3 regions of the Mesorhizobium sp. M0761 genome follow, and region 3 is predicted to be linked to each of the others. Evidence: predicted binding sites of a transcription regulator. Region 3 holds the regulator's gene; each other region holds the start of a gene.
What was found. The regulator LexA, encoded in region 3, represses DNA repair genes until DNA is damaged. The targets are predictions, from matches to a motif close to TGTTCNNNNTGTGTTCNG.
Positions count from the first base shown of each region.

Region 1: the regulator LexA is predicted to act here: its motif matches at 5,842-5,859, upstream of NKI32_RS03495 (DNA recombination protein RmuC).
Region 2: the regulator LexA is predicted to act here: its motif matches at 1,800-1,817, upstream of recA (recombinase RecA).

Region 1 covers NZ_JAMYPF010000002.1:130,312-140,362, reverse strand. Annotated here, with positions in the region: gene NKI32_RS03535 (hypothetical protein) at 1-41, shown strand, start outside; gene NKI32_RS03530 (2-dehydropantoate 2-reductase) at 108-1,121, opposite strand; gene dapE (succinyl-diaminopimelate desuccinylase) at 1,237-2,427, shown strand; gene NKI32_RS03520 (transporter) at 2,430-3,035, shown strand; gene truA (tRNA pseudouridine(38-40) synthase TruA) at 3,032-3,787, opposite strand; gene NKI32_RS03510 (GNAT family N-acetyltransferase) at 3,799-4,305, opposite strand; gene fmt (methionyl-tRNA formyltransferase) at 4,302-5,252, opposite strand; gene def (peptide deformylase) at 5,258-5,788, opposite strand; gene NKI32_RS03495 (DNA recombination protein RmuC) at 5,892-7,145, shown strand; gene NKI32_RS03490 (class I SAM-dependent methyltransferase) at 7,247-8,053, opposite strand; gene NKI32_RS03485 (GFA family protein) at 8,135-8,539, opposite strand; gene NKI32_RS03480 (cation diffusion facilitator family transporter) at 8,617-9,570, opposite strand; gene NKI32_RS03475 (transglutaminase-like domain-containing protein) at 9,686-10,051, opposite strand, start outside.
Region 2 covers NZ_JAMYPF010000004.1:216,689-226,739, forward strand. Annotated here, with positions in the region: gene NKI32_RS08705 (pseudouridine-5'-phosphate glycosidase) at 1-578, opposite strand, end outside; gene NKI32_RS08710 (carbohydrate kinase family protein) at 649-1,593, opposite strand; gene recA (recombinase RecA) at 1,876-2,979, shown strand; gene alaS (alanine--tRNA ligase) at 3,253-5,919, shown strand; gene NKI32_RS08725 (demethoxyubiquinone hydroxylase family protein) at 6,036-6,617, opposite strand; gene NKI32_RS08730 (glutathione S-transferase family protein) at 6,632-7,246, opposite strand; gene NKI32_RS08735 (NADP-dependent isocitrate dehydrogenase) at 7,257-8,468, opposite strand; gene NKI32_RS08740 (RNA methyltransferase) at 8,685-9,533, shown strand; gene NKI32_RS08745 (DUF805 domain-containing protein) at 9,615-10,051, shown strand, end outside.
Region 3 covers NZ_JAMYPF010000018.1:12,903-22,953, reverse strand. Annotated here, with positions in the region: gene NKI32_RS24450 (AMP-binding protein) at 1-838, shown strand, start outside; gene kynA (tryptophan 2,3-dioxygenase) at 835-1,671, shown strand; gene kynU (kynureninase) at 1,778-3,025, opposite strand; gene NKI32_RS24435 (GntR family transcriptional regulator) at 3,193-3,957, shown strand; gene lexA (transcriptional repressor LexA) at 4,163-4,945, shown strand; gene NKI32_RS24425 (ComEC/Rec2 family competence protein) at 4,939-7,395, opposite strand; gene arr (NAD(+)--rifampin ADP-ribosyltransferase) at 7,507-7,923, opposite strand; gene gltX (glutamate--tRNA ligase) at 8,385-9,809, shown strand; gene gltA (citrate synthase) at 9,990-10,051, shown strand, end outside.

The sequences.
Region 1 (10,051 bases), on a different contig from region 3:
CGAGCAAAGCGCCGGCTCCGAGGCGCGCACCAAAGCTGTGACGCGGCGGGCCCACGCGCCTGTTTTCGGGCTATGCGGGCCAAGGCCCGAGGCTCGCGGCAAGTAGACTATCCAGTGACGGCTTCCGGCGTCAGCCCGGGTGAGCCGCGCGTTTCCCGCTCGGCCTGCCGCACCAGCGCGGTGACCCGCTTCAGCAGAGGCGCCGGCGTGCCGGCCTTTTCGGCGAGGCTCAGGACGGCCCCCTGCAGGTCACCGATCTCGGTCGGCCGACCGCGCTGGAGGTCGTCCCACATCGACGAGCGCGCCTGCGGGTCGATGGCGAGCATGCGGCGGGCGACCAGCCGGAACAGCCAGTCCGGCAGCCGGAGCAGCTTCGGCAGCAGGCCGGGACGCAAGCCGCCGATCCGCGCCGGCGCGATATGTAACGCCTTCATCGCCGCCAAGGCCTCGTCGATCTGACCGGCCAGGATCCGCCGCCAGCGGCGGTCGGCAAGTTCGCTCGCCAGCGGCAGGCCGGACAAGGCGACAAGCGCGTTGTTGAGGTTGATCAGCAGCTTGCCCCACTGAACGGCTTTCATGTCGGGATGGGTTTCCACGCCAAGCCCTTCGACATCGAGAAGGCCGGCAAGGCCGGTCACGCCATCTTCGATCATGACCTTGCCGTCGCTGGCGCGATGCACGTGAAGCGGCAAATTGCCTATGGCCGACTGGACGACATTGAACGGCACCATGCCGGCGAGTACAGTCCGGCCACCGAGCACGGCGCGTAACCGGTCGGCATTGCCGACGCCGTTCTGCAGGCTGACCACCACGACATCGCCGCGCGCATGTCCGGCAACAAGCGACGCCATCTCCTCGGTAGCGCCGTTCTTGACCGTCACCAGCACCACGTCGGCGCTGGCGAGGGCAGCGGCGGGATCGGTGGTGACGGACTCCGGCCGGATGGATCGGTCGCGACCATCGAGATCGGTGATGCGCAGGCCACCGCCCAGCAAGGCCGTCGCTATGTCTGGCCGCGCCAAAAACACCACCTTGCGTCCGGCCAGCGCCAGGCAACCGCCGACATAGCAGCCGATGCTGCCGGCGCCGGCAATGACGATGGTCTTTTCGGCGTTGGCCATGCGATTATCTCGTGTTGGCCTGCACTATACGACAGGAAAACCATAATGTCGGCGGCAGGATCGGTCATCATCTCTGGCCGTGACAGGCCTTTCGCTTTCGACTATCGCTTTGCCCATGAAACTGCCGACCGATCCCGCCGCCAACCTCGCGACCCTCATACGCTGCGCCTCCGTAACGCCCGCCGAGGGCGGCGCGCTGGCTGCCCTGGAAGGCATGCTGAAGCCGCTCGGCTTTTCCGTCGAACGCCCTGTGTTTTCCGAAGACGGCACCCCCGACATCGAGAACCTCTACGCGCGTCGCTCCGGCAACGGGCCGCATCTGATGTTTGCCGGCCATACCGACGTGGTGCCGGCGGGCGACGAGGCGTCGTGGACGCATCCGCCCTTCGCCGCCGAGATCGCCAAGGGCGAGATGTATGGCCGCGGCGCCGTCGACATGAAGGGCGGCATCGCCTGTTTCATCGCCGCCGTGGCGCGCCATGTCGAGAAAAAGGGTGGTCCGAAAGGCTCGGTCTCGCTGCTGATTACCGGCGACGAGGAGGGGCCGGCGATCAACGGGACGACAAAACTGCTCGACTGGGCGGCGGCCAAGGGCGAGAGATGGGACGCCGCGATCGTTGGCGAGCCGACCAATCCGGACACGCTCGGCGACATGATCAAGATCGGCCGGCGTGGCTCGATGTCGGGCAGTGTCACGGTCAACGGCCGCCAGGGCCATGTCGCCTATCCATTGCTCGCCGACAATCCGGTGCGCGGCCTGATCAGCCTGGTCGACGCCTTGCTGTCGCCCGTCTTCGACAAGGGCACGAAGGATTTTCAGCCGACCAATCTGGAAGTGACCTCGATCGATGTCGGCAACCCGGCGACCAATGTTATTCCGGCCAAGGCGACAGCCACCTTCAACATCCGCTTCAACGACACATGGACTGCCGAGACGGTGCAGGCCGAGATCCATAACCGCCTCGACCAGGCGGCGAAGCGCAAGAAATACCGGACCGGCAAGACGCCGGTCGACTACGAGCTGATCTGGCGCGACCGGCCGAGCCATGTCTTCCTGACGCGCGACGACAAGCTGATCGAGACGCTGCGCGGCTCGATCAAGGCGACGGTCGGCAAGGAGCCGGCGCTGTCCACCTCGGGCGGAACCTCGGATGCGCGTTTCATCAAGGACTATTGCCCGGTGGTCGAGTTCGGCCTGGTCGGCAAGACCATGCACATGGTCGACGAGCGCGTCGCACTGGCCGACCTCGAGACGCTGACCCAAATCTACCAGCGCTTCATCGATGACTGGTTCGAGCAGGGCTGATCATGCTTTCGGTTGACGAGACCTCTTCATCGCTTAACGGCGCCTGGCGGCTGATGCTCGGAAAGGCCGACGGCTTGCGGCTGCTCGACCTTTCGGCGGACGGCTTCTGGAATTCCTTCTTCGCCATCGTCGTCGCCGCGCCGGCGATGATCGTCGGCTGGGTCGGCACGGCCAACGAGATCGGCGATCCCAATGCGTTCGCCGGTCGGCTGGGCATGTTGGTTCGCCTGGCGACCGTCGACCTCGGCTCGTGGCTGCTGCCCCTGGTTGTGCTTGCCCTGGTCGCATCGCGCGCCGGCATCGGCGACCGCTTCGTCCACTATGTCGTCGCGAGCAACTGGGCGTCGGCGATCACCGCCTGGATGCTGCTGCCTTCAGCGTTGATCAGGCTTTTCCTGCCGTCCGGCAACCCGGTTGCCGAATTGGTGTGGCTGGTTCTGGTGGTGCTGTCGCTGGTACTCACCTGTCGGATGACCAACGCCGCGATCGGCAAGGGCGCGGCTGTCGGCAGCGCCGTGTTCGCAGGCATGTTGGTGGTGTCTCTGGCCGTCTTGTTCGGCCTAGTGGCGCTGCTCGGCATCACGGTGCCGACCGCCGCTCCGGCCTAGAACTTTTCCGGATAGTCTACACCGACGAGAAAAAGCCCGTCGGGCGGCGCCACCTGGCCGCAGGCGGCGCGGTCTTGCGCCGCGAGCGCTGCCTTGAGGTCGGCGGCGGTCCAGCCGCCGTCGCCGACGCGTTTCAGCGAACCGACCATGGAGCGCACCTGGTTGTGCAGGAAAGAGCGCGCCGAGGCCCTGACTTCGATCAGGTCGCCCTGGCGGCTTACATCGAGCCGCTCCAGCGTCCGCACCGGACTGTTGGCCTGGCATTGCGTCGAGCGGAAGGTGGTAAAGTCATGTCGGCCGAGCAGGACTTTCGCCGCTTCGTGCATGGCGTCCGCATCGAGCCGCTTCGGCACCCACCAGACCTTGCCCTTTTCCATCGCTGCAGGCGCGCGCCGGTTGAGGATGCGGTAGAGATAGTGCCGTCCGGTGGCCGAGAAACGGGCGTCGAACTCATTGGGGACAACCGTCGCCTGCAGGATGGCGATGCGCGCGCCTGCCGCCTGCAGGTGCGCGTTGACGGCGTCGCGCACCTTGTCGTTTGGCCATGCCTTGGCGAGGTCGACATGCGCCACCTGGGCGGTCGCATGCACCCCGGCGTCGGTGCGGCCGGCGGCGCGTATCCGCACCGCCTCACCGCAGAATTTCTCGATCGCCTGCTCTATCGCCTGCTGCACCGAAGGCTGATCCGCCTGGTGTTGCCAGCCGGCGAAGAGGCTGCCGTCATATTCGATATCGAGACGAAAACGCGGCATACACCCTTCGTTCAGGCGGCGAGTGCGGTAAAGGCCTGGGCGTAGACCAGTTTGCCTTTTTCGGGTGCGTCACCCCAGGCCAGCGCCTGCAGCGCTTCGCCCTGATATTCGCTCTCGAACTTTTCGGCCCGCGCATGATTGTAGCCGAAGCGGCCGTAATAGGCCGGATCGCCCAACACAACGGCGAGCGTCTCGCCGCCATCCCTGAGGCGGATATGCGCCTCGCGGATCAGCGCACCGCCAATGCCCGAGCCGTGGAACGAAGGTTCCACCGCCAACGGCGCCAGCGCCACGGCTGCGAACTGCTTGCCGCCGTTCTGGACGAACAGCCTGGAAAACAGGATGTGGCCGACCACCTGGCCGTCTTCTTCCGCCACCAGTTCGACAACGGCGTCGCCGCCGGTGACCAGAGCGTCGACCAGCCCGGCCTCCGCCTGCTGGCCGAATGCGTGTTCCTCGACCAGACGTATGGCCTCGCGGTCCCGCGGCGTCGCGCCGCGTATCGACATCATGCTCATGAGAACTTCATTCCTTTTTCGATCTTGGCCCCGCGCAGAAACTCCTTCGCGGCAGCAGGCTTTCCGCCCGCCCGTTGAACTTCGACCAGCCTGACCGCGCCCGACCCGCAGGCGACCGTCAGCCGGTCATCGAGAATTCCTCCCGACTCGCCCATGCTTTCAAAAAGCGTACCTTCAGAAAGCGTCGAGCGAAGCAGTTTCAGCCGTTCCGTGCGGCCGCCGATGTCGGCCTCGCACCAGGCGCCGGGGAATGGCGACAGCCCGCGAATGTGATTGTGGACCTCCGCAGCCGGGCGCGTCCAGTCCACACGTGTCTCCGACTTATCGATTTTCCTGGCGTAGGTCACCCCGTCAGCCGCCTGCAAAGTCGATGCCAGGGTATTTGTCTCCAATCGGGACAGCGCTTCCACCATCAGCGTGGCAGCAATATTCATCAAGCGGTCGTGCAGATCGCCGGCCGTCATATCGGGCTCTATGGCGCATTTTTCAACCAGTGCCACCGGACCGGTGTCCAGGCCCTCTTCCATGCGCATCACCATCATGCCGGTCTCGACGTCGCCGGCCATAATGGCGCGCTGGATGGGAGCTGCACCACGCCAACGCGGCAAAAGCGAGGCGTGGCCGTTGAGGCAGCCGAGGCGCGGAGCCTCCAGAATAGCCTTCGGCAACAGCAAACCATACGCGACGACGACCGCGACATCGGCACGCAACGCCTGGAAAGCAGCTTGCTCGGCCTCGCCCTTCAGCGACAGCGGCGTGCGCACTTCGATGCCCAGCCGCTCAGCCTCGCGCTGCACCGGCGACGGTGTCAGCTCCAGCCCGCGGCGGCCCGCGGCGCGCGGCGGCTGGGTGTAGACGGCTGCTATCTCGTGCCCGGCCTCGGCAATCGCGCGCAGCACCGGCACCGAAAACTCCGGCGTGCCCATGAAGATGACGCGAAGCGGCATCTTCCCTATCCCACCAGCTTGCCCGGCGCCTTGTCCTTGGCGAGCTTCTTGAACTTCTTGACCACCATGTCGCGCTTCAGCTTCGAGATGTGGTCGATGAACAGCACACCGTTGAGATGGTCGATCTCGTGCTGCAGGCAGGTCGCCATCAGGCCCTCGGCCTCGATCTCCTGCAGCTTGCCGTCGCGGTCGAGATATTTCACGCGCACCGAGGCGGGACGCTCGACCTCGGCGTAATAGTCCGGGATCGACAGGCAGCCTTCCTCGTAGACCGAGCGAGCGTCGGCGCTTTCGAGGATTTCGGGATTGATGAAGACATGCGGCGCCGGCGGCTCGTCTTCCTTGGCGAGGTCGATGACCAGCATGCGCAGCGGCTCGCCGATCTGGATTGCGGCCAAGCCGATGCCCGGCGCATCATACATCGTCGCCAGCATGTCGTCGGCCAGTTTGCGCAAAGGCGCGTCGACGCGTTCGACCGGTTTGGAAACCTGGCGCAGGATAGGATCGGGAAGGATGATGAGCGGCTTGATCGACATGGCGCCTCACCTAAAACGTCGCAGGAGAAGCGTCAACCGGTGCGAATCGGTCTCGTTCACGTTTTGATCTGTGCCAGGTCTGCGAATCGGCTATGCTGGCGGGATGAACGACCTGAGCACCATCCTTTCCGAACCCGTTGCCCGGCTTGGCGCTACGACGATCACGCTCGGCCATGCACTGGCCATCGGCGCGCTGGTGTTTCTCGGCCTGTTCCTGGCGCTTGTCGTGGCGCTGTGGCGATCGGCCAAGGCGCGCACCATCGCCGCGGCGGAAGCTGCCGACCACGCCCGCGACGCCGAGGCGCGGATGGCCGGCATTTTGCAAAGCCAGGCCGAGATGCAGGGCCGCATGGGCGCCATCGCCGACGTGTTCGGCGCAAGGCAGGCCGAACTCAACCAGTCGATCGGCCAGCGCCTCGACGCCATGACCGGCAGGCTCGGTCAAACCATGACCGAACAGACCAAATCGACGCATGAGAGCCTCGCCAAACTGCAGGAACGGCTGGCGGTCATCGACACCGCGCAAGGCAACATTCAGTCGCTGGCCGGCCAGGTCGTGCAATTGCAGGCGATCCTGTCCAACAAGCAGACGCGCGGCGCCTTCGGCCAGTCGCGCATGGAGGCGATCGTCGCCGACGGCCTTCCGATGGGCGCCTACGAGTTCCAGGCAACGCTGTCAAACGGCAGCCGTCCCGACTGCCTGGTCAGGATGCCGAACGGTGCGCCGCAGCTTGCCATCGACGCCAAGTTTCCGCTGGAAGCCTGGAACGCCATCCGCGCCGCCGATGGCGCCGAACAACAGAAGATCGCGGCCCAGGCTTTCCGCCGCGACATCGAAATTCACGTCCGCGATATCTCGGAAAAATACCTGATCCAGGGCGAGACGCAGGACACCGCCTTCATGTTCGTGCCGTCGGAATCGGTGTTCGCCGAAATCCACGAGAATTTTGACGCCGTGGTCCAGAAGGCGCACCGGGCGCGTGTCATCATCGTCTCGCCGTCGCTTTTGATGCTGTCGATCCAGGTCATCCAGGCCATCCTCAAGGACGCCCGCATGCGCGAACAGGCGCATCTGATCCAGGGCGAGGTGATCCGGCTGATGGAAGACGTCGCGCGCGTCGACGAACGCGTGCGCCGGTTGCAGACGCATTTTGGCCAGTCGGCCAAGGATATCGACGAGATACTGGTGTCGACGTCGAAGGTGACCAAGCGCGGCCAAAAGATCGAAGCGCTGGAGTTTGGCGAAAGCGAAGCCGAAGTGCGCGGTGGCGGACCCGCCAAGGACGAAGCCGGGGTGCGGGTGGCGGATTCCAAGACGGGGCAGCTCAGGCTGCGTGTCGTCGAAGGCGACGATTAAAGCGCGTCGCGCTGAACGGATTCATACGACGCGCTTTAAAAGTCTTTGTTTTGATGCATGTCGTTGTCCCAGAACCGCGGCACACTTCTGGGCGCCATGCATTAGACCGTAGCCACGATCACGTGCGCCTGGATCTTGGCCGCAACCTCGCCGCTGCCGTGTCTGGCTGCAATCACGGACGCGGCGTGATCGGTTGCGGCTTCCAGTTTTCCTCTAGCCTCGATTTCGTTGCGAAGCGGAGTTCCCTGGCAATAGGCAACCGCCGGAAGGCGCGGCGAGGAGGCACGGCTTTGTTCGGCCCTCGTGTCGATCACCACACGGGAGAAACCTGCGGCTTCCAACTCGCCGCGGATCAATGCAATGTCATTGTAGCCGTGCGGCGTGCGGGCGAGAAAGCGGGGCGGATCGTTCGGAAAAATCTCCGCAAGAGCATTCGTCACATCATTGGCGAATACATTCTCTTCGATGCGATCCCACACGTTGAACAGGAAATGGCCGCCGGTCTTCAGGACCCGCTTTGCTTCGCGATAGCCGGCGGCTCGGTCGGGAAAGAACATCGCGCCGAACTGACAGCAAACGAGATCGAAAGCCGCATCTTCGAACGGCAGCGCCAGAGCATCCGCCTGACGCCATTGTATACGACTGTCGGGAGCTTGTCGCGAGGCCGCGTAGTCGAGCATAGGCTGGTTGAGGTCGGTCACGACATAGCTTGCGCCGGGAGACAGTTTTGGAGCCAATGCGCGGGTGACAACGCCGGTGCCGGCGGCGACTTCCAGGACGGCGCCGGGCGACAAGGACGCTGCCCGTCGTGCCAAATCCGCGGCGAACGGCTCGAAGATCAGCGGCACCATGTAGCGGTCGTAGTTTTCCGGAATCGAGCCGGCAAACACTTTGTCCGTTTCCGACATTGCTATCCCCCGCCATCCGTTTGATGGCTAGCCTAGCACATTATTGGCTGGTTTGGGCCGCGTTTAACCGGGAGGCAGGTGCTACTGCGCCTCTACGATGCTTACGCCCTCGAATTCCGGAAGCCAGTGCAGGGCCGATCGGTGCCATTTCTGTTGGGTCGGAACGAGATCCTCGCGTTGCCGCGCGGTCCCCGCCCTGATCCCATAGACCTTCGGCCCGTCGCCAACCGACGTTGCGTAAAGATGCGAACCGCAGTCGCCGCAGAACGCCTGGGCACGCTTGGCGCCGCTCGATCCCGTCTTGATATAAACCTTCGGTGTTCCCTTGGTGATCCTATAATGATCCTCAGGCGCGGGAACAGTGACACGAAAGGCGGTACCGGTCAGTTGCTGGCAGTCGGTGCAATGACAGATAGAGGTCTTTTCCGGGTCGACGTCTGCTTCATAAGTTATGGCGCCGCAATGGCACCCACCATCGATTTTCATCGTTGATTCTCCGAAATCCGTCGGGTGATCTTAGCGGGACCAGGCGATGGCGCCAACGGTGGACTGCTGGTCCGGAACTAGTCCGACGCCGCCTCGACCTGCTTGCGCCGGTGCTCCCAGGTTCCGGTCGTCTGCGGCTTGACGAACAGTCTGGTGATCTCCGGCATTTCTTTTTTCAAGAGCGCCTCGATGCGCTCGACACAGGCTTCGATCTCAGGCGCCGTCAGATGGTCCTCGAATTCGATGCTCAGCCCAGCGACGATCTGTTGCGGGCCGAGATGGACGGTGAGAACGCCGTTGGCCCGCTGCACTGCCGGATCCTGCTGGGCGATGGTCAGCACCTTGGCCTGCACTTCCGGCGAGGCCGGCTCACCGATGAGCAATCCCTTGCTTTCGCGCGCCAGAAAGATGGCGGTGGCGCCGAGGATCATCGCGATGCCGATCGAGGCGACGCCGTCGAGTTCGGGCATGTCGAGGAGTTCGGCCGCCAATATGCCGGCGAAGGCGACGAACAGACCGAGCAGGGCGGCGCTGTCCTCGAACAGGATCGTGTAGACGCTCGGATCCTTGCTCGATTGCACGGCCTGCAGCCAGCCTTGCTTGCCCTTCTGCTGGCGGAACTCCTTCAGCGCCACGTACCAGGAGCTGCCCTCGAACAGCATTGAGAGGCCCAGCACGATGTAGTTGATTTTGGGATTGGCGACCGGCTCAGGCGCCATGATGTGGACGACGCCTTCATAGAAGGACACGCCGGCGCCGAGCGCGAATACGAGCAGGGCGACAATGAAGCTCCAGAAATACAGCTCGCGGCCATGGCCGAGCGGATGCGTGCGGTCCGGCGGGCGGGCGGCGCGGTGCATGCCGTAGAGCAGCAGCCCGCCATTGCCGGTATCCACCAGCGAGTGCACGCCTTCCGACAGCATCGCCGAGCTGCCGGTGAAGAAGGCGGCGACGAATTTGGTCACAGCAATAGCGAGATTACCGGCGAGCGCCGCGTAGATGACCGTCTTCGACCCGCCATGTGCTGCCATGCTGTCCCTCCAAGGAACCTGATGTAACGCCCCTGCCGCCGAGCTCCACAGGCATCACAACGCACGAATCGCCCGGTCGTTCAGGGTCTTGTAGGCAGCTTGCGGAAAGACGCCCCTATTCGATGATCTCGTCCGTCCACACCTTGAAACCAGCCAGCGTGCCCGGTCCGAAGATGTGGGTCAGCGGCACGTCGGCGGCGTCGCGACCCGACGCGATCAGGATGCGGCCGATGCGTGGCGAATTGTTGCGCGGGTCAAAGACATGCCAGCGGCCACCGAGATAGACCTCCATCCAGGCTGCGAAATCCATGCTCGCCCAAGGTTTGGGCAGGCCGATGTCGCTGATGTAGCCGGTGCAGTAGCGGGTCGGGATGTTTAGCGCACGGCAGAAGGTGACGGCGAGGTGGGCAAAGTCACGGCAGACGCCGCTTTGCTCGCGATAGGCTTCCGCCGCGGTGCGGGTCGGCCGCGCATTGCCGTA
Region 2 (10,051 bases), on a different contig from region 3:
GCCGGCACCGTCTCGCAGCCATGGCCAATCACCGGCACGCCGCGCGTCTCCAGCACTTCCAGCGTCTTTTCGATGTCGAGGATCGCCTTGGCGCCGGCCGAGACGACGATGACCGGCGTGCGCGCCAACTCGTCGAGATCGGCCGAGATGTCGAAGCTCTTTTCCGCGCCCTTGTGGACGCCGCCAATGCCGCCGGTGGCGAACACCTTTATCCCGACCATGTCAGCGGCGATCATGGTGGCGGCGACCGTGGTGCCGCCGGTGCGGCCTTGCGCCACCGCAAAGCCGAGATCGGCGCGCGACAGCTTCATGGCGTCGCCGGTCATCGCCAGCGACTCGCGCTCGCCGTCGGACAGCCCGATCTTGATGCGGCCGGCAACCACGGCGATCGTCGCCGGCACCGCGCCATTGTCGAGGATGATCTTTTCGACATTGGCGGCCATGGCGCCATTGTCGGGGTAAGGCATGCCATGGGTGATGATGGTGCTTTCCAGCGCCACGACGGGGCGGCCAGCGGCGAGCGCCTCGGCCACGGGCGCGTGGATGTCGATGAAGGGGCGGGCGCTTTGCGGTGTCATGATGGTCTCCGATCCGGAGATCCGCGCGTCCGCTTGGACGTCGCGCTCCGGCAATGGCAATTGGCCGCCCTCATGCCATTTCCTGTGCGTCGGGCACAAGAGCCAGTGCCTCGGTGAAGGTCGCGGCCGTAAAGGCCGGAACCGCGTCGGCGCTTTCAATGGCCAGCGTGGCGGCGGCAACGCCCTCGCGCAATGCCCGGCGCAGGGGCAGGCCGCGCAGCAGAGCAGCGATGGTGGCGCCGGCCAGCGCGTCGCCGGCGCCGGTGACGTCGGCGACTTTTCTCGGCGCCGGCGGCAGGATAGAGAAGGCGCCGGCTTCGTCGAATCCCAGCACCGGGCCATCGCCCGCCGTCACCACGCCACTGGTGAGGCCGCTGCAGCGCAGTCCGTCGATGGTCTCGCGCTCGGTGGCATTGGCATCGACGCCGGCCAGCACCATGGCCTCGCGCCGGTTCATGAAGACCTGCGCGAGCTCCTTCAGCACCGGTATCATCCGCACCACCTTGGCCGGCGAAATGGCAATGGCGAACACCGGCTTGCCGGCGGCGAGCCCCACCAGCCGCTCCAGCGCCGTTGATGACAGATTGGCGTCGCAGAGCACCGCATCGGCCTCGGCGACCACCTCGCGCACCTTGGAGCGGCGGATCTGCTTGGGGAACGCCAAATCGTAGAGCGCCATATCGGCAAAGCCGGTGATCAGCTCACCGTCGCGATCGATCAGCGCCGTGTAGCTCGGCGTCGTGCGGTCGAGGAAAACCGCCGACAGGTCGGCAATGCCGGAGTCGGCGATGGCGCGCGCAACCGTCTCGGCCGAGGCATCGCCGCCGCGCACCGACAAAAGCGAGGCCGAGACGCCGCGCCGCACCAGGCTGCGCAGCGCGTTGAATACGCCGCCGCCGACATCCTCGCGCATCGTGCCGGGGTTGGACGCCGCGGGCACGTACGTGCCCGACACCTGGCCGCGGCGATCGATATGGGCGCCGCCCACCGCCAGTATCTTTGCTGATTTCACCATGCCGGCGATATGACCTTTGTTATTCGAGCCGCACAAGCGCTACGCTGTGCGGCGGAGCTTCGCAGGCAAGCCGGCGATTCGGCCGATCGAAACAGCCGGAGCGTCTGGCCCAATGGTGGATACATCCGGAAACGAAGGCGTGAGACAAAAAAAGAACAAATCCGGATAAAGATTGCTTTTCAGATATTTGACCCCTCTTGCCAAACGAGAACAAAAGTAGTACAAAATGGGCAGGGATTACGGATTGTCCGGCCTTCATTGACGACCAAGGGGTGATGTATCATGGCTCAGAATTCTTTGCGGCTTGTAGAGGACAAAGCGGTGGACAAATCAAAGGCTCTGGACGCGGCGCTGTCGCAAATCGAGCGCGCCTTCGGCAAGGGCTCGATCATGCGGCTTGGCGCCAACGAGCAGGTCGTCGAGATCGAAACCGTGCCGACCGGATCGCTGGGCCTCGACATCGCGCTTGGCGTCGGCGGCCTGCCGCGCGGCCGCATCGTCGAGATCTACGGGCCGGAAAGCTCGGGCAAGACGACACTGGCGCTGCACACAGTTGCCGAAGCCCAGAAGAAAGGCGGTATCTGCGCCTTCGTCGATGCCGAGCACGCACTCGATCCGGTCTATGCCCGCAAGCTCGGCGTCGATCTGGAAAACCTCTTGATCTCGCAGCCGGACACCGGCGAGCAGGCGCTAGAAATATGCGACACGCTGGTGCGTTCAGGCGCCATCGACGTGCTGGTCGTCGATTCGGTGGCGGCGCTGACGCCGCGCGCCGAAATCGAAGGCGAGATGGGCGATTCTCTGCCCGGTCTTCAGGCGCGTCTGATGAGCCAGGCGCTGCGCAAGCTGACCGCCTCGATCTCGCGCTCCAACACCATGGTCATCTTCATCAACCAGATCCGCATGAAGATCGGCGTCATGTTCGGTTCGCCCGAAACCACGACCGGCGGCAACGCGCTGAAATTCTACGCTTCGGTGCGCCTCGACATCCGCCGCATCGGCTCGGTCAAGGACCGCGACGAGGTCGTCGGCAACCAGACCCGCGTCAAGGTCGTCAAGAACAAGCTGGCGCCGCCCTTCAAGGTGGTCGAATTCGACATCATGTATGGCGAGGGCGTCTCCAAGACCGGCGAACTGGTCGATCTCGGCGTCAAGGCCGGCGTGGTCGAGAAGTCCGGCGCCTGGTTCTCCTACAATTCGCAGCGTCTCGGCCAAGGTCGCGAAAACGCCAAACTGTTCCTGCGCGACAATCCCGACACGGCGCGTGAGATCGAACTTGCGCTGCGGCAGAATGCCGGGCTGATCGCCGAGAAATTTCTTGAAAATGGCGGCCCCGAGCGCGGCGAAAGCGACGACGGCTTCGAGGAAGAATCCGGCGCCATGTAGGGCACGGCCAGAGTTCGGCCATAAAAATCCAGTCTATTATCCGATGATTAAGTAACCGAGTTCTTTAGTATTGCGTTTCAAACCGCCGGCCTTCGCGCCGGCGGTTTTCGTTTTTGGGCAGCGTGAAGCCGGCTTGGCAGTTGCCGGGATGGCCCAATTCCGTGTTTCTGGACAGGGTGGGGCGTGCCCGCTAAAAGGCCAAGTCAATCTTCTAAAAAGCAGAGACCAGTGTCCGCCGGCCGTGCCGGCGGTTTTCGCGAAAAGGCAGCAGTCATGAGTGGCGTGAACGAGATCCGGTCGACATTCCTCGACTATTTCCGCAAGGAGGGCCACGAGGTCGTGGCCTCGAGCCCGCTGGTGCCGCGCAACGACCCGACGCTGATGTTCACCAATGCCGGCATGGTGCAGTTCAAGAACGTCTTTACCGGCCTGGAGAAGCGGTCCTATTCGCGCGCCACCACCGCGCAGAAAAGCGTCCGCGCCGGCGGCAAGCACAACGACCTCGACAATGTCGGCTACACCGCGCGCCACCTGACTTTTTTCGAAATGCTCGGCAATTTCTCCTTCGGCGACTATTTCAAGGAGCGCGCCATCGAATTGGCCTGGAACCTGATTACCAAGGAGTTCGGCCTGAACAAGGACAAGCTGCTGGTCACCGTCTATCACACCGATGACGAGGCGGCCGGCTTCTGGAAGAAGATCGCCGGTTTCTCCGACGACCGCATCATCCGCATCCCGACCTCCGACAATTTCTGGGCTATGGGCGACACCGGACCGTGCGGGCCGTGCTCGGAAATCTTCATCGACCGTGGCGAGCACATCTGGGGCGGCCCTCCCGGCAGCCCGGAGGAGGATGGCGACCGCTTCCTTGAATTCTGGAACCTGGTGTTCATGCAATATGAGCAGGTCACCAAGGATGAGCGCATCGACCTGCCGCGGCCGTCGATCGACACCGGCATGGGCCTGGAGCGCATGGCGTCCATCCTGCAAGGGGTGGAGAGCGTCTTCGAGACCGACCTGTTCCGCCACCTGATCGATGCGGCGTCATCGGCGCTCGGGCAGGGCCCGGACAAGGAGACGGTCGCCTCCTTCCGCGTCATTGCCGACCATCTGCGCTCGTCCTCCTTCCTGGTTGCCGACGGCGTGCTGCCGTCGAACGAAGGCCGCGGCTATGTGCTGCGCCGCATCATGCGCCGCGCCATGCGCCATGCGCAGTTGCTCGGCGCCAAGGAGCCGTTGATGTGGAAACTGGTGCCGGCGCTGGTGCGCGAGATGGGCCAGGCCTATCCCGAACTGCTGCGCGGCGAACAGCTGATCACCGAGACGCTGAAGCTCGAGGAGACCAGGTTCCGCAAGACGCTGGTGCGCGGCCTCGGCCTGCTCTCGGAGGCGACGGATACGCTGCACGCCGGCGATATGCTGGATGGCGAGACCGCGTTCAAGCTCTATGACACGTACGGCTTCCCGCTCGATCTGACGCAGGACGCACTGCGCCAGCGCAACATCTCGGTCGACCTTGCCGGATTCACCCATGCGATGGAGCAGCAGAAGGCCGAAGCGCGCAAGCATTGGGCTGGCTCCGGCGACGCGGCCACCGAGACCATCTGGTTTTCTGTACGCGAGAAGGCCGGCGCCACCGAATTCCTCGGCTACGAGACCGAACAGGCGGAAGGCCTCATCCAGGCGCTGGTCAAGGACGGCAAGACCGTCGACAGCGCGATCAAGGGCGACGCGGTGGCGGTGGTCGTCAACCAGACGCCGTTCTATGGCGAGTCCGGCGGCCAGATGGGCGACACCGGTATCATCTCCGGCGAAGGTTTCTCGATCGAGGTTTCCGACACGCAGAAAAAGGCCGACGGCCTGTTCGTGCACCTGGGCAAGGTGACGAACGGCACGGTCAAGCCAGGTGCAGCCGTCGAGCTGAAGGTTGACCATGCGCGCCGCACCCGGCTGCGCGCCAATCATTCGGCAACGCATCTGATCCACGAGGCGCTGCGCGAGGTGCTGGGCACCCATGTCGCGCAGAAAGGTTCGCTGGTCGCGCCCGAGCGCCTGCGCTTCGACATCTCGCACAACAAGCCGATCTCGGCCGAAGACCTCGAAGAGGTCGAGCGCATGGCCAACGAAATCGTCGTCCAGAACAGCCCGGTGACGACGCGCCTGATGTCGGTCGACGACGCCATCGCCGAAGGCGCCATGGCGCTGTTCGGCGAGAAATATGGTGACGAGGTGCGTGTCGTTTCGATGGGCACCGGCGTGCATGGCGCCAAGGCCAACCGGCCCTATTCGGTCGAGCTCTGCGGTGGCACCCATGTCCGGGCGACCGGCGATATTGGTCTGGTTCGCGTTGTCTCCGACAGCGCGGTCGCCGCCGGCGTGCGCCGCATCGAGGCGCTGACCGGCGAAGCCGCACGAAAATATCTCGACGAGCAGGACAGGCGCCTGAAGGCGACGGCGGCTGTGTTGAAGATTTCGCCGGCCGACGTGCCGGCGCGTGTCGAGGCGCTGCTCGAGGAACGCAAGAAGCTCGAGAAGGAACTGAGCGAAGCCCGCAAGAAACTCGCGCTGGGCGGTGGTGCCGCGGCCGATGCTCCGGCCACCACCGAAACCGTCGCCGGTATCGGCTTCCTCGGCAAAGCGGTTTCCGGCGTGTCGCCGAAGGATTTGAAGCCGCTGGCCGATGCCGGCAAGACTTCGCTCGGCTCAGGCGTCGTCGTCTTCGTCGGTGCGGGCGAAGACAACAAGGCAAGCGTCGTGGTCGCAGTGACGGACGATCTCGTCGGCCGCTTCAGCGCTGTCGATCTTGTGCGCGTTGCCTCGGCCGCATTGGGCGGGCAGGGCGGTGGCGGACGGCCCGACATGGCGCAAGCCGGCGGCCCGGACGCCTCGAAGGCCAATGATGCGATCGCCGCGGTGAGGGCGGCGCTGGAGGCAGCCTGAAAGCCACCCTATGTCGTATCTGGTTCGTGTGCGGCTTTCCGGCCTTCGCCGCCGTGCTTGCCATTCTGTGGCTGATAGTGGCAAGCCTGCAATCAGCTCTTAGACGGTCCGTCTAGCTAGTTCTTTTTCGCCGCTTTCAGGGCGCGCGTCATTCTGCTGGAATCGCCCCAGGTGGACAGCCAGATCAGCACGTCCGTGGCGATCGAAATCAGCGACCGTAAAAAGTTCAGCGCCGGGCCGGGCGATTTCAGCTGCTCTTCGGCGTGATGGAGATGGGCGAGCTCTTCCTCGCGGATCGCCAGGATGATGCCGTGCAAGTCGTGGTCGCGATTGGCGAGGAAAAACAGCTGATCGTCCAGATGGCGATGCACCGCCGCTTCAACCGCCGCCGTGCAGGCCCAGATGCCTTGCGGACCGAGCAGGGCGGTGACAAAACCCAGCACCCAGCCACCCCAGCTCCAGAACTGCATCACCCGGCACGGTCGCGACCGCCGCGCCGGCATGGCGGCGCGGAACGCAGCGCAATGCGTGCGCTCGTGCCCAAGCATCTCCGACAAGGATGGCACGCAATCCGGCCATAAGCGCCTGGCGACAAGAATCTGCGCCGAATAGATCCTGATCGCACCGAACTCACCGGCGTGGTTGACCCTGACAATTCTGGCGACGGTGAGCGCGTCCTGGCGAGATGGCTCAGCCATGGCCCGAACCCATATCAGCCCGCCGCCAGGCTCGGACGTTTTGCGATGCCCTCCCACCAGGCCTGGATGTCGGCGAACGCCGCAAGCAGCTTTTGCCCGTCGGCGACCTTGACGAAATAGGCGATGATGGATGCCGCATGCAGGTCGACCAGCGTCAGCTGGTCGCCGAGCAGCCACGGCCCGGGAGGCTTGAGTGCGGTGAGCACCCGCAGCACCGTTTCCGCCTGGCGCAGCCCGTTGGCGACCAGTGCCTCGTCTGGCGCTTCCTTCTCAAGCCGCTCGACGGCGACGTCCCAGACCATCGATCTGTAGGCATAGGCGTCGAGCATGCCGATGATCTGGTTCATCGTTGCGCGGGTGCGGGCGTCTTTTGGCTGCAGTGCCGGGCCGTCGAACGCCTCGTCGACATAGCGGGCGATTGCGCTGGTTTCGAACAGGCGAAACCCGTCATGCTCGACGGCCGGAATGCGGCCGAAAGGGTGATGCTCGAAGTACCAGGCGGGAGTGCCCTCGGCGGCAAAGACATCGACCGGCACAAGGTCGTAGTCGATGCCTTTTTCCGCCAGCACGAGGCGGACGATGCGCACATAGACGCTGTAGTCCGCCCCGTAGACGACCGGCTTGGCCATGGCTGCCGGCTTACGCCATCGCCTTCTGCAAATTCTCGTCGATCTTGTCGAGGAAGCCGGTGGTCGACAGCCATGGTTGGTCGGGACCGATCAAGAGCGACAGGTCCTTGGTCATGAAGCCGCTCTCAACCGTCTGGATGCAGACCTTCTCCAGCGTGTCGGCAAATCGCTTCAACTCGGCATTATCGTCGAGCTTGGCGCGGTGGGCGAGGCCGCGCGTCCAGGCGAAGATCGAGGCGATCGAATTGGTCGAGGTTTCCTCGCCCTTCTGGTGCTGGCGATAGTGGCGCGTCACTGTGCCGTGCGCGGCCTCCGCTTCCACCGTCTTGCCGTCCGGCGTCATCAGCACGGAGGTCATCAGGCCGAGCGAGCCAAAACCTTGCGCCACCGTGTCGGACTGGACGTCGCCGTCATAATTCTTGCAGGCCCAGACATAGCCGCCAGACCATTTCAGGGCGGAGGCCACCATGTCGTCGATCAGCCGGTGCTCGTACCACAGCTTCTTCGCCTTGAACTCGGCCTCGAATTCAGCCTCGTAGACCTCCTGGAAAATGTCCTTGAAGCGGCCGTCATAGGCTTTGAGGATGGTGTTCTTGGTCGAGAGATAAACCGGATAATTGCGCAGCAGGCCGTAATTCAGCGAGGCGCGGGCGAATTCGCGGATGGAGTCGTCGAGATTGTACATCGCCATGGCAACACCGGCGCCGGGTGCGTCGTATACGTCGTGCTCGATCACCTTGCCGTCCTCGCCGACGAACTTGATGGTCAGCTTGCCCTTGCCGGGGAAGCGGAAGTCGGTGGCGCGATACTGGTCGCCGAAAGCATGACGGCCGACGATGATCGGCTTGGTCCATCCCGGCACCAGACGCGGCACGTTCTTCATGATGATCGGTTCGCGGAAAATGGTGCCGCCGAGAATGTTACGGATGGTGCCGTTCGGCGACTTCCACATCTTCTTCAGCTTGAATTCCTCGACGCGCTGCTCGTCGGGCGTGATCGTCGCGCATTTCACGCCGACGCCCCATTTCTTGATGGCATTGGCCGAATCGATGGTCACCTGGTCGTTGGTGGCGTCGCGGTGCTCGACGCCGAGGTCGTAATATTCGAGCTTCAGGTCGAGATAAGGGTGGATCAGCTTGTCCTTGATGAACTGCCAGATGATGCGGGTCATCTCGTCGCCGTCGAGCTCGACGACCGGGTTCGCCACCTTGATCTTCGCCATGAAAAGAATGCCTCGCTTTTGGGGAACAAAACGGCCTCGCCCGCATGGCTTCGGCCGGGTATGCGGAGCGTATATCAAAGCCTATTTGGCCGCGCAAACGACCATCCGTGCAGAATGGGTCGTCTGTGCCGCGACCGGTGTTTGCAAAAGCTTCATTTTGCCGAGCGGATGTGGCAGGGAACGCTGAAATGCCGCAAACAGCAGTTCATTGAGATCATGTCCGCCGTCGATCATCCTGAAAACGCATCCGCCGCCGGGCCGGCGATCATCCTGGTCGAGCCGCAGCTCGGCGAGAATATCGGTATGGTTGCGCGCGCCATGGCTAATTTCGGCCTTGCCGAACTGAGACTGGTCAACCCGCGTGACGGCTGGCCGAGCGAGAAGGCGCGCGCCGCCGCCAGCCGCGCCGACCATGTCATCGATGCCGTAACAGTGTTCGGCGACCTGGCGTCCGCCGTCGCCGACCTCAACTTCGTCTTCGCCACCACGGCGCGGGAGCGCGACGGCTTCAAACCCGTGCGTGGTCCGGTCGAAGCGGGCAGGGCGCTGAGGGCGCGTCAGATGGCCGGCCTGCGCACCGGCATCTTGTTCGGCCGCGAGCGTTTTGGGCTCTACAATGACGAGGTCGGGCTGGCCGACGAGATCGTCACCTTCCCGGTGGATCCCGGCTTTTCGTCGCTCAACATCGCCCAGGCCGTGCTGTTGATGTCCTATGAATGGATGAAGTCGGGCCTGGAAGACGAGACGGCGACCAATTTCTCCAGCCCTGAAATGAAGCCGGCAAGCAAGGAAGAGTTGCACGGGCTGTTTGCCTATCTCGAAGGCGCGCTCGAAGCGCGCGGCTATTTCCGCCCGGCGCCCAAGAAACCCAAGATGGTCGACAATCTGCGCGCCGTCTTGACGCGCGCCGGTTTCGCCGAGCCGGAACTGAAAGTGCTGCGTGGCATCATCTCGTCGCTCGACCGGTTTTCGCCGGCCATGCCGCGCGGTGACGGCTCGCCGGGAGACGATCCAAGGCGTTTGCCGGCCGCTGCGCGAAAACGCCAGGCAGACAAAGAAGATTAGAAATCGCTAAGCTTCGAACGGCTGAAGTAACCGAATTTTATTTGCCTCTCGTCCATTGTTGTCAAAACGGTGGGGTGGCAAATGTTCACGTCCAAAATCGGCCGTATGCGCTTCTTCTTCTATTCGCTCGGCGTAGCCCTGCTCGAGGCCGTTCTTGCTGTGCTGTGCATCGTTGGCACGATCGGCTTTGAGGGGCTGGTCAACTCGGCGCCCGGTCCATCGCGGCAAGGCATGGCAGGCGCGGTTCTGGTCGTTTCCCTCCTGGCCGTGGTCATGCGTGCCAACATCGCCTGGCGACGCAGCCGCGACGCCAACGGCAAAGCCTGGATCCTGTGGTCCTACATCGTGTTCTGCGCCATCTACGCCTTTCTGCAGGCAGGCACGCTGCTGGTCATCGATTTCAAGAACCCGGAAAGCACGTCCAGCGGTTTGAACCTGCTGGCGCTGTCGATCTTTGGCCTTTGGTGCACGATCCTGGTGGCTAAGCCGGTGGCGGGCATCAATATCGACGAACTGAC
Region 3 (10,051 bases):
CGCCGCGGCGACGCTGCTGGAACAGGCGACGCCACCCAACATGATCCACATCATCGAGACCTACAAAGCGACCATTTCCTTCACCGCTCCAACCGCCTATCGGGCCATGCTCAAGGCCATGGATCAAGGCGCTGACTTGTCCTCGCTGCGCGTCGCGGTTTCGGCGGGCGAGACGCTGCCGGCGCCTGTCTTCGAGGAATGGACTGAGAAGACCGGCAAGCCGATCCTCGATGGGATCGGCGCCACCGAGATGCTGCATATCTTCATCTCCAACCGCTTCGACGACATGAAGCCGGCCTCCACCGGCAAACCCGTCGGCGGCTATCAGGCACGCATCGTCGATGACGAGATGCGGGAGTTGCCGCGCGGCTCTACTGGCCGGCTGGCGGTGCGCGGCCCGACCGGCTGCCGCTACATGGCCGATGCCAGGCAAAAGGACTATGTCCGCGACGGCTGGAATCTCACCGGCGATACGTTCACGCAGGACGAGGATGGCTTCTTCCACTTCGCCGCGCGTTCCGACGACATGATCGTCAGCGCCGGCTACAACATCGCCGGCCCCGAGGTCGAAGCGGCGCTGCTCTCGCATCCCGACGTCGCCGAATGCGCGGTGACCGGCGCCGAGGACGGCGAACGCGGCCAGATCGTCGAGGCGCATATCGTGCTTGTGCAAGGCGTTTCGCCGGACGCATTGACCGTCAAACGCCTGCAGGACCACGTCAAGGCAACGATCGCGCCCTACAAATATCCGCGTTCGGTGAAGTTCATCGACGCCTTGCCCAAAACCCAGACCGGCAAGATCCAGCGCTTCCGGTTGCGCGCGGAGAAGATCAATTGATTAAGCCGCACGATCCGGCGTCCGATGGCGCGCAGATGTCGTTCAAGGAGCGGATGTCCTACAGCGACTATCTGCAGCTGGACAAGGTGCTCGATGCGCAGGCGCCGCTGTCTTCGGCCCATGACGAGATGCTGTTCATCATCCAGCATCAGACATCGGAATTGTGGATGAAGCTCGCTTTGCACGAGATCGGCGCCGCGATCCGCTCTATCCGCGCCGACCGCCTCGAACCGAGCTTCAAGATGCTGTCTCGCGTCGCGCGCATCTTCGAGCAGCTCAACAATGCCTGGGACGTGCTGCGCACGATGACGCCAAGCGAATACACCGAGTTTCGCGACGCGCTCGGCCAATCCTCGGGCTTCCAGTCGTGGCAGTACCGCGCTATCGAGTTCATGGCCGGCAACCGCAACCTAGCCATGCTCGGGCCGCACAAGCACCGGCCCGATCTTACGGACAGGCTGGAAGCGATCCTGGCCACGCCGTCGCTGTACGACGAGGCGCTTCTGCTTTTGGCGCGCAATGGCTTCGACATCGGCGCCGATGCCGGGCGCACGGACTGGCGCGAGACGCGCGTCGAGAACGAAGACGTGCTGGCTGCCTGGCAAACCGTCTACCGCGACCCGCAGCGCTACTGGATGCTCTACGAACTGGCCGAGAAGCTGGTCGACTTCGAGGATTACTTCCGCCGCTGGCGCTTCAACCACGTCACCACGGTCGAGCGCATCATCGGCTTGAAGCGCGGCACGGGCGGCACCTCAGGCGCCTCCTATCTGAAGAAGATGCTGGAGGTTGTGCTGTTTCCGGAGCTCTGGACGGTCCGCACCCGGCTCTAGAGCATTTCACCGTTTAACGTAAACGGCGAAATGCTCTAGCTCTTTGATTTGACGCAATTGCGGACGGAAAACCGCTTCACACTTTTCCTGAAATTGCTCTAGTTCCTCAGGTGACCGCGGTCTTCACCGCGAAGCGGGCGTCCTGCCAGGCGCCGGTGCGCAGAATATCCTCCAGGACTTCGACCGCCTGCCAGACATCGCCATATCCGACATAGAGCGGCGTGAAGCCGAAACGGATGGTCGACGGCGCCCGGAAATCGCCGATCACGCCGCGCTCGATCAGCGCGCGCATCACCTGATAGCCATGCGGATGGAGGAACGACACCTGGCTGCCGCGCTGGCTGCCGTCGCGAGGACTTTCCAGTTCAAGCCCGTAGGCGCCGCATCTGGCTTCGACGAGCTGGATAAACAGGTCGGTCAGCGCGATGCTTTTTCTGCGCACCGCCGCCATATCGACGTCGTTCCAGATATCGAGCGCGCCCTTGAGCGCCCGCATCGACAGCACCGGCTGCGTTCCGCACAGGAAGCGGCGAATGCCGCTGCCGACGGCAAAGCCCTGCTCGAAGGCAAAGGGCCGCGCATGGCCCCACCAGCCGCTGAGCGGCTGGTGGGCATCGTCATGGTGGCGCTCGGCCGCGTAGATGAAGGCTGGCGAGCCCGGGCCGCCATTGAGGTATTTGTAGGTGCAGCCGACGGCGAAATCGGCATTGGCACGGTCAAGTTCGACCGGCAAGGCGCCGGCCGTGTGGCAGAGATCCCAGATGATCAGCGCGCCGGCGTCATGTGCCTTGCGCGTCAGCGCCGCCATGTCGCGCAACTGGCCGGATTTGTAGTTGACGTGGTTGACCAGGATGACGGCAACGCTGTCGTCGATCAGCTCCTCGATTGCGGCCGCGTCGACGCCCTCCAGCCGCAGCCGCGTTCCCGGCCGGGTCGAGGCGACGCCTTCGGCCATGTAGAGGTCGGTCGGGAAACTGTCGCCCTCGGCAACGATGACCGACCGATCCGGCCGCATGCCGAGCGCTGCGTGCAGCAGCTTGTAGATGTTGATCGAGGTTGTGTCGCAGACCACCGTCTGCCCATCAGCCGCGCCGATCAGTCGCCCGAGCTGATCTCCGAGTTCCACCGGCATGTTGAACCAGCCGGCGGTGTTCCAGGCGCGAATGAGGTCGTGCGCCCATTCCTGCGTGGCGGCCTGCTGCAGTTCGCTGAAGACGACCGCTGACGCGGCGCCCAGGGAATTGCCGTCGAGATAAATCACGCCTTGCGGCAAGACAAAGCGTTCGCGCATGGAGCGCAGCGGATCGGCGGCATCCATTGCTTCGATTGTAGCGAGATCGGGTGTCGTGCTCATGATCCGGCGCCCCTCCATGGACAAACGCGCGCGGCGGAGCCTGCCGCCCAAACATGCCGGCGATCTTGAGTGGTCGCCCTTGAACTGTCAAACATTATATATAATTCACCCATTGAAAGGCTTTGATATATAATGATCCGCCGAGCGTTTATGTCTGATGGATCACGATGCTGGATGACGAGCAGACCTCGAAGACGGAAGCGGCCTATCGCCTGCTCAGGCGCGATATTCTTGCGACCCGGCTGGCGCCTGCCGCGCCGTTGAAGCTGAGCACGCTGCGCAACACCTACGGCATCGGCTGGACGCCGTTGCGCGAGGCGCTGTCGCGGCTGGAGGCGGAACGGCTTGTGACCGCCATCAGCAACCGCGGGTTTGCGGTCGCTCCCGTCTCTCGGGCGGAGCTCGAGGATTTGGCGCGTGCGCGGCTGGTGGTCGAACTGCCCCTGCTGGTGGAATCGATCGAGGAGGGCGATCGTGAGTGGGAAGACGCGGTCGTTGCCGCCCACTATCGTCTCTCACGGTGCGGGTCTGTTCTCGACGATCCATCGGATGATGCGGTCGACGCGTGGTACGAAAAACACGATGCCTTCCATGCGGCGCTGCTCAGTGCCGCGACATCCAGCTGGCTGCTGCGCTTCAATGCGACGATTTCCGACCAATTGCATCGCCATCACCGCTTTCTGGGTCTGGCCCCGACGCTGCGCGCCGCCGCCGGCCGCACGGATGGCCACCGGAAGGCCGTGGCGGCCCTGCGCGACGCCGTGGCGATCGAACACCATACCGCCCTGATGGAAGCGGCCCTCGATCGCGACGTCGAACGTGCGAAAACTCTGATGACCGCTCACATCGGCTACACGCTGCAGGTCTATGCCCAGAGTGAACCCGGCGCGGATGCTGCGCAGCCCCGTCCGAAAAGGAAGCGGCGATCGTAGCCGACGACGCAGGGCACTTTGTCTTCGTTTCACCCCGTTGCCGGCCAACGACTACGAGCGCCGCTCGCGGTGCCGAACGTCACGCTGAACAAAACGTCAACACATTCATTAAACTTTAAAAGGTTGCGGAACACAACTGGAACAGATAGTGTTTGTTCTGGGTTTGTTTTTTCTGATTCTGGTTTCAGAACCCCTGGGGGCCGCGATGCTGACGCGCAAACAACATGAGCTTCTGATGTTCATCCATGAACGCCTGAAGGAGAGCGGAATCCCGCCGTCCTTCGATGAGATGAAGGAAGCGCTTGACCTCGCCTCCAAGTCCGGCATCCACCGCCTGATCACGGCGCTTGAGGAGCGCGGTTTCATTCGCCGGCTGCCGAACCGGGCGCGCGCGCTGGAAGTGCTGCGGCTGCCCGACTCGATCGCACCAGGCCTCAATGCGGCGAGGAAGTTTTCGCCGAGCGTCATTCAGGGCAGTCTTGGTCAAACCGGCCAAGGGCAAGGCGGCCAAGGACAAGGCGCGATGGGCCAAGGCGGTATCGGTCGCCAGATCAAGCCGGGCTCGCCGTCGCGTTCGATGTCGGCCGGCAATGACGACGCCGTTTCGGCGGTGTCGATCCCGGTGATGGGACGCATTGCTGCCGGTGTGCCGATCGACGCCATCCAGCATCAGACCCATTCGATCTCGGTGCCGCCCGACATGATCATGGGCGGTGAACACTACGCGCTCGAGGTCAAGGGCGATTCGATGATCGAGGCCGGCATTTTCGATGGCGACACGGTCATCATCCGCAATGCCGACACAGCCAGCCCCGGCGAGATCGTGGTGGCGTTGGTCGACGATGAGGAAGCGACCCTGAAACGCTTCCGCCGCAAGGGCGCCTCGATCGCCCTGGAAGCCGCCAACCCGGCCTACGAGACCCGCATTTTTGGACCGGACAGGGTGAAGGTGCAGGGCAAGCTTGTCGGATTGATCCGGCGCTACTGAGCCGGCTTGGGTTTGTACTTTTCACGCTGGTTGTAAGGCGGCAGGCCGCGCGCTTCGCGGGAGAAGCGGCGTTGCTCGTGCCAGGGGCGATACGGCTTGTCGACGGCGAAGCGGATGGTTGGCGCTGCAGCTGCCGATTGCGGATCGAAGAAGACGGCGGCGCTGCCGTCGCGGGCCAGCTGTTTCTTCGTCACGACCAGCACCAGCGGGTCGCGGCACGGATTGTAGGCGGTGGCGTCATCGATGACGATCAGGCTCGCGAAGGCACAGGCCGGCCGCGCCGTCTTGCGGTCTTTCGCAAGCGCTACAATGGCTCCGGAAGGGTGCCGGGCGATACAGAGATCGCCGGTGCAATAGAAGGGCGAGCCGGGCGGCAGATCGAGCGGATCGAGATCGAACCGCGTATCTGTTGACTCGAAAATCTCAGGTGGGATAATGGTTTCGGCCCGCAGCGCCCGTTTCCAATTGTCCGTGGTGAATTCGTTGGAGCGTTCGCGGTTGAGGGCGAGTTCGCCGCCACCGATCGGCATGGCCACCAGATGCGCATCCTCGGATATGAGCACGTCGGGCGTAAGCACCTGCGGCACCGTCAACAGGCCGGCCAGCGCGAAAGGCACGGCCGCCAACCTGAGCCAGGTGGTGGCCATGGTGGCGATGACGAGGGCGACCGCCACCAACAGCACCGAGCGGATGGAGATCAGCCCGACGGCGTCGACCGGCGAGCGCTCGGAAATCCAGGCCGATATAGCGATCATCGCCATCAGACCCTTGCCCATCACATAGAGGAACGGCCCGTCGGCGCCGAACGGCATCGCCAGTGCGCTGAGCACGGCAAAAGGCATGACGATCAACGAAACAATCGGCATCACGGCCAGATTGGCGATCAGGCTGAGCGGCGACACACGCTCAAAATGCCAGATGGCGAACAGCAAGGTTGCACTGCCGGCGATGATCGAGGTCATGGCGAGGCCGCCCATGGCCAGCGCGAATTTTCGCGACAGGAAGCCGACGAAGGAGCGCTTTGCCGGCGGCGTTCTCACCTTGTCGGCGCGGTAATCGGCCCAGCCGGCATAGGCGCCGACAAGGGCGGCGGTGGCAGCAAACGACATCTGGAAGCTGGGACCGACCACCTCGTGCGGCGACACCAGGATGACGGCAATGGCGGAGATCGCCAGATTGCGCATGGTGAGTGCGGCGCGATCAAACAGCACGGCGACAAGCATGACCGCCAGCATGATGAAGCTGCGCTCGGCGGCAACCACGACGCCTGAAATGACGAGATAGGCGGCGATGGAGACGAGTGCTGCCACTGCTGCATATTTCTTGACTGGGCGGCGCGAAGAGAAATCGGGAAACAGCGCAAAGGCGCCACGCAGCAACGCCATGATGGTGCCGGCAACCAGCGCCATGTGCAGGCCGGAGATGGAGATGATGTGGTAGATGCCGGTGCGCCGCATCGCTTCGTTGACCTCGTCCGGGATGCCGGCGCGCACCCCGACAATCAACGCCGCGGCAATCTCGCCTTCGGCGCCGCCGATTTTGCCCCTGATATGGTCGGCAATGTTTTCGCGCGCGTTCTCGATTGCCGAGGAGAGCCGCGCGGTCAGCGGCGGCGGTCCCTGCGTAGCAATGGTTTTCGGATTGCCGAGAAAGAAGCCGCTGCCGCCGATACCGGTGAAATAGCTGTCGAAGGAGAAATCGTAGCTCTCCGGCCGCACCGGACCGGTCGGCGGCAACAGCCTGGCATAGCCGGTGATCAGGGAGCCGGCGGTCATATCGGCGGGAACGGTCCGCGCCGAGAGCCTGACCCGCTCCGGGGCGTAGCGCAGCTCGGGGTAAGCGGTCGAAACCACATCGAGCGTCAGCCTGATGCGGCCGCTTTCCATCTGTTCGAGACTGACGACGCGGCCGGTCAGCCGTGTCTGAATCTCGGAGCCGAGCATCTGCGTTCCGGCGCGCCAAGTCTCGACTTTGGCGGCGACGACGCCGAGCGCGCACAGCATCGCGGCCATGCAGAACAGATGCGTCCTCGGCCGCGATCGCGTGGCGAGGGCGCAACATGTCGCCAGCACCACAATGGCGATTGGCTGCGCAAAGCCGGGCTCGCCGGCCAGCGAGAAATAAATGATGACGCCGGCCGCCAGGAAAACCGGCACCAGCAGGAAGGCGACGCCCCGGTCGAGCTCCGTGTTGGCGGCCACGGCAAGGCTGCGGCGGAGCGCGGGCCATGACGGACGGCGAAGCCGTCTGCGCAGACGGGCGATAGATCCGGGCGCTGTGACTTGCGCCGGCAACGCGTGACCGGGCAGCGCAGGCGCGACGCCGGGATGCGGCTCAGGCAGCGCGAGGGGCAGCGGCTCGGCATAGGGACTATCGGCAAACAGCGAGCGTTCGCTGACGCTTGCCTCGGCGCCTTCGCCTTCCTTCGTGCCCCGGCCACGTCCAGCCATCGGGTCTGCCCCTTGCGCCCCAGACCCCTATGCTACATGAACGCGCAAAGCGCGAAAGTCCGCGTGATCACGTCCACCGCGCCGGAATCGACCATCACCTGGCAAGGACGCTCAATCCTCAATCATATCCTGGCCCTCCGCTCTCAGGCGAGCAAGCCCATCGTGCATTGCCTTCAATTGTTCCGGTGTATGACCCTGCCATTCACCGAGTTCACCCAGGATGAGCAACGGATCACGGGAGCGGTAGGATTTCGTCGGATTACCGGGAAATTTTTTGTCGGTCAGGTTAGGGTCATCCATAAAAAACCCCGTCGGCTTTACGATGTAAATCCTTTGACGACCGTCACCCGTTGCAAGCTCTGCTCCCCAGATGGCGGCTTCCAGTGTCTGGGTGAAATAGATCCATGACAGTGGTTTACCTCTGAAATTGGAAGGGTGGCCGACGCTCAGCAGATCCCCGGGTTTCAAATCCGCCCGGGTACCATGGTAGAACGGATCACCCTCCGTATGGTCGGCGTTTTCGGTCATCGGTAGTCCTTCTTTCAATCATGCCTCCTTCGTGGCGAGACCGGCCTGCACACAGTTGCGGTGTTCACGATAATGATTGCAGAAAGGTCAATATGCGTGACCAAGCCAACGCTGTCACGGCGGCGTTGTGTCGGGCAGTGCCGCATCCGTGAAGAAATGTCCGCTCGTCAGAGGGGGCTACCACCGTCGCAGCGATGTTCCAGGCACTGTGACGGGCGCTGCAGCCGAATGAAACCCAGACATTGACGCTGCTGCCAAACGAGGTTGCGCGGAGGGTGCGAACAGATTTTGTGCTACAAGGCTCCAGCGCCAGTTGACGCAACCGATAATTGCCGACGTGCCCCGGCCACGTCCAGCCATCGGGTCTGCCCCTTGCGCCCCAGACCCCCTATGCTACATGAACGCGCAAAGCGCGAAAGTCCGCGCGATCACGCTCCGCTTTCCAAGGTTCCGAGAGTTCCATGTCCGACACGGTCGTCACCCGTTTTGCCCCCTCGCCCACCGGCTATCTGCATATCGGCGGCGCGCGCACGGCGCTGTTCAACTGGCTGTACGCCAAGCACACCGGCGGCACGATGGTGCTGCGCATCGAGGACACCGACCGCGAACGCTTCAACGAGGCGGCGACACAGGCCATTCTGGATGGGCTGACCTGGCTCGGCCTTTCCTGGGACGGTGAGGCCATATCGCAGTTCGAGCGCGCGCCGCGCCACCGTGAGGTGGCCGAGGAGCTGGTGCGCCTGGGCAAGGCCTATTACAGCTACGAGACGCCTGCCGAGCTCGAGGCGATGCGCGAGGCCGCACGCGCCAAGGGCCTGCCGCCGCGCTACAACGGCCAGTGGCGAGATCGTGCCCCCTCGGAGGCGCCTCCCGGCGTCAAGGGCGCCATCCGCATCAAGGCGCCGACCGAGGGCGAAACCGTGGTGCACGACCGTGTGCAGGGCGAGGTGCGCTTCCCCAACAAGGACCTCGACGATTTCATCATCCTGCGCTCGGACGGCAATCCGACCTACATGCATGCCGTCGTCGTCGACGACCATGACATGGGCGTCACCCACATCATCCGCGGCGACGACCATCTGACCAACGCCGCGCGCCAGACGGTGATCTACAACGCCATGGGCTGGGACGTCCCGTCGATGTCGCATATCCCGCTGATCCACGGCGCCGACGGCGCCAAGCTGTCGAAGCGGCACGGCGCACTCGGTGTCGAGGCTTATCGCGCCATGGGCTATCTGCCCGAGGCACTGCTCAACTATCTGGCAAGGCTCGGCTGGAGCCATGGCGACGACGAGATCATGTCGATCAAGGACATGATTTCGTGGTTCGACATCGGCGATGTCAACAAGGGTGCGGCGCGCTTCGACTTCGCCAAGCTCGAGTCAATCAACGGCGCGCATATGCGCAAGATGGCCGATACCGAGCTGTTCGACATTTTCGTCGCCACTCTGCCATACCTCGAAGGCGGATCTGCTATCGCCGCCCGTCTCGACGACGCCAGGAAGGCGCAGCTGCTGGCCGCCTTGCCTGGCCTGAAAGAGCGCGCCAAGACGCTGGTGGAACTGGCCGATGGCGCTGCCTTCCTGTTCGTCGAGCGGCCGCTGCCGATCGACGAGAAGGCGGCAGCACTGCTCAGTGCCGACGCGCGCGCGATCCTGCGCGGCGCACATGCCGCTTTGCAGACTGTTTCGGGCGATTGGTCGGCTGCCGCGGCTGAAGCCGCGGTGCGCAAGTTCGCAGCGGCCGGCGGCCACAAGCTCGGCGCCGTGGCCCAACCGCTCCGGGCGGCCCTTACCGGCCGCAGCACCTCGCCCGGCGTGTTCGACGTGCTTGCCGTGCTTGGCCGCGAGGAAAGCCTGGCGCGGATTGCGGATCAAATCGATTAGGAGCGAGCTGGCCCAAAAAGATTGGCATTGAAAGGCGGGTTTCGCAGTGCAACATTAGGCCTTGGCCCAATCTGGCACGCACTTCCTAAATGCGGTGGCGAGTTCGCGCATTCCGGTGATTTCGACGTGTCGTTTGCAGGAATTGCCTTGCCGGCATGAGGAAGATGAAGGAGTTTGAGAATGAGCGAAGCTGCGACGAGACTGGAAACCGGCAGCAAGACGACGCACCCGTCGACTGCCAG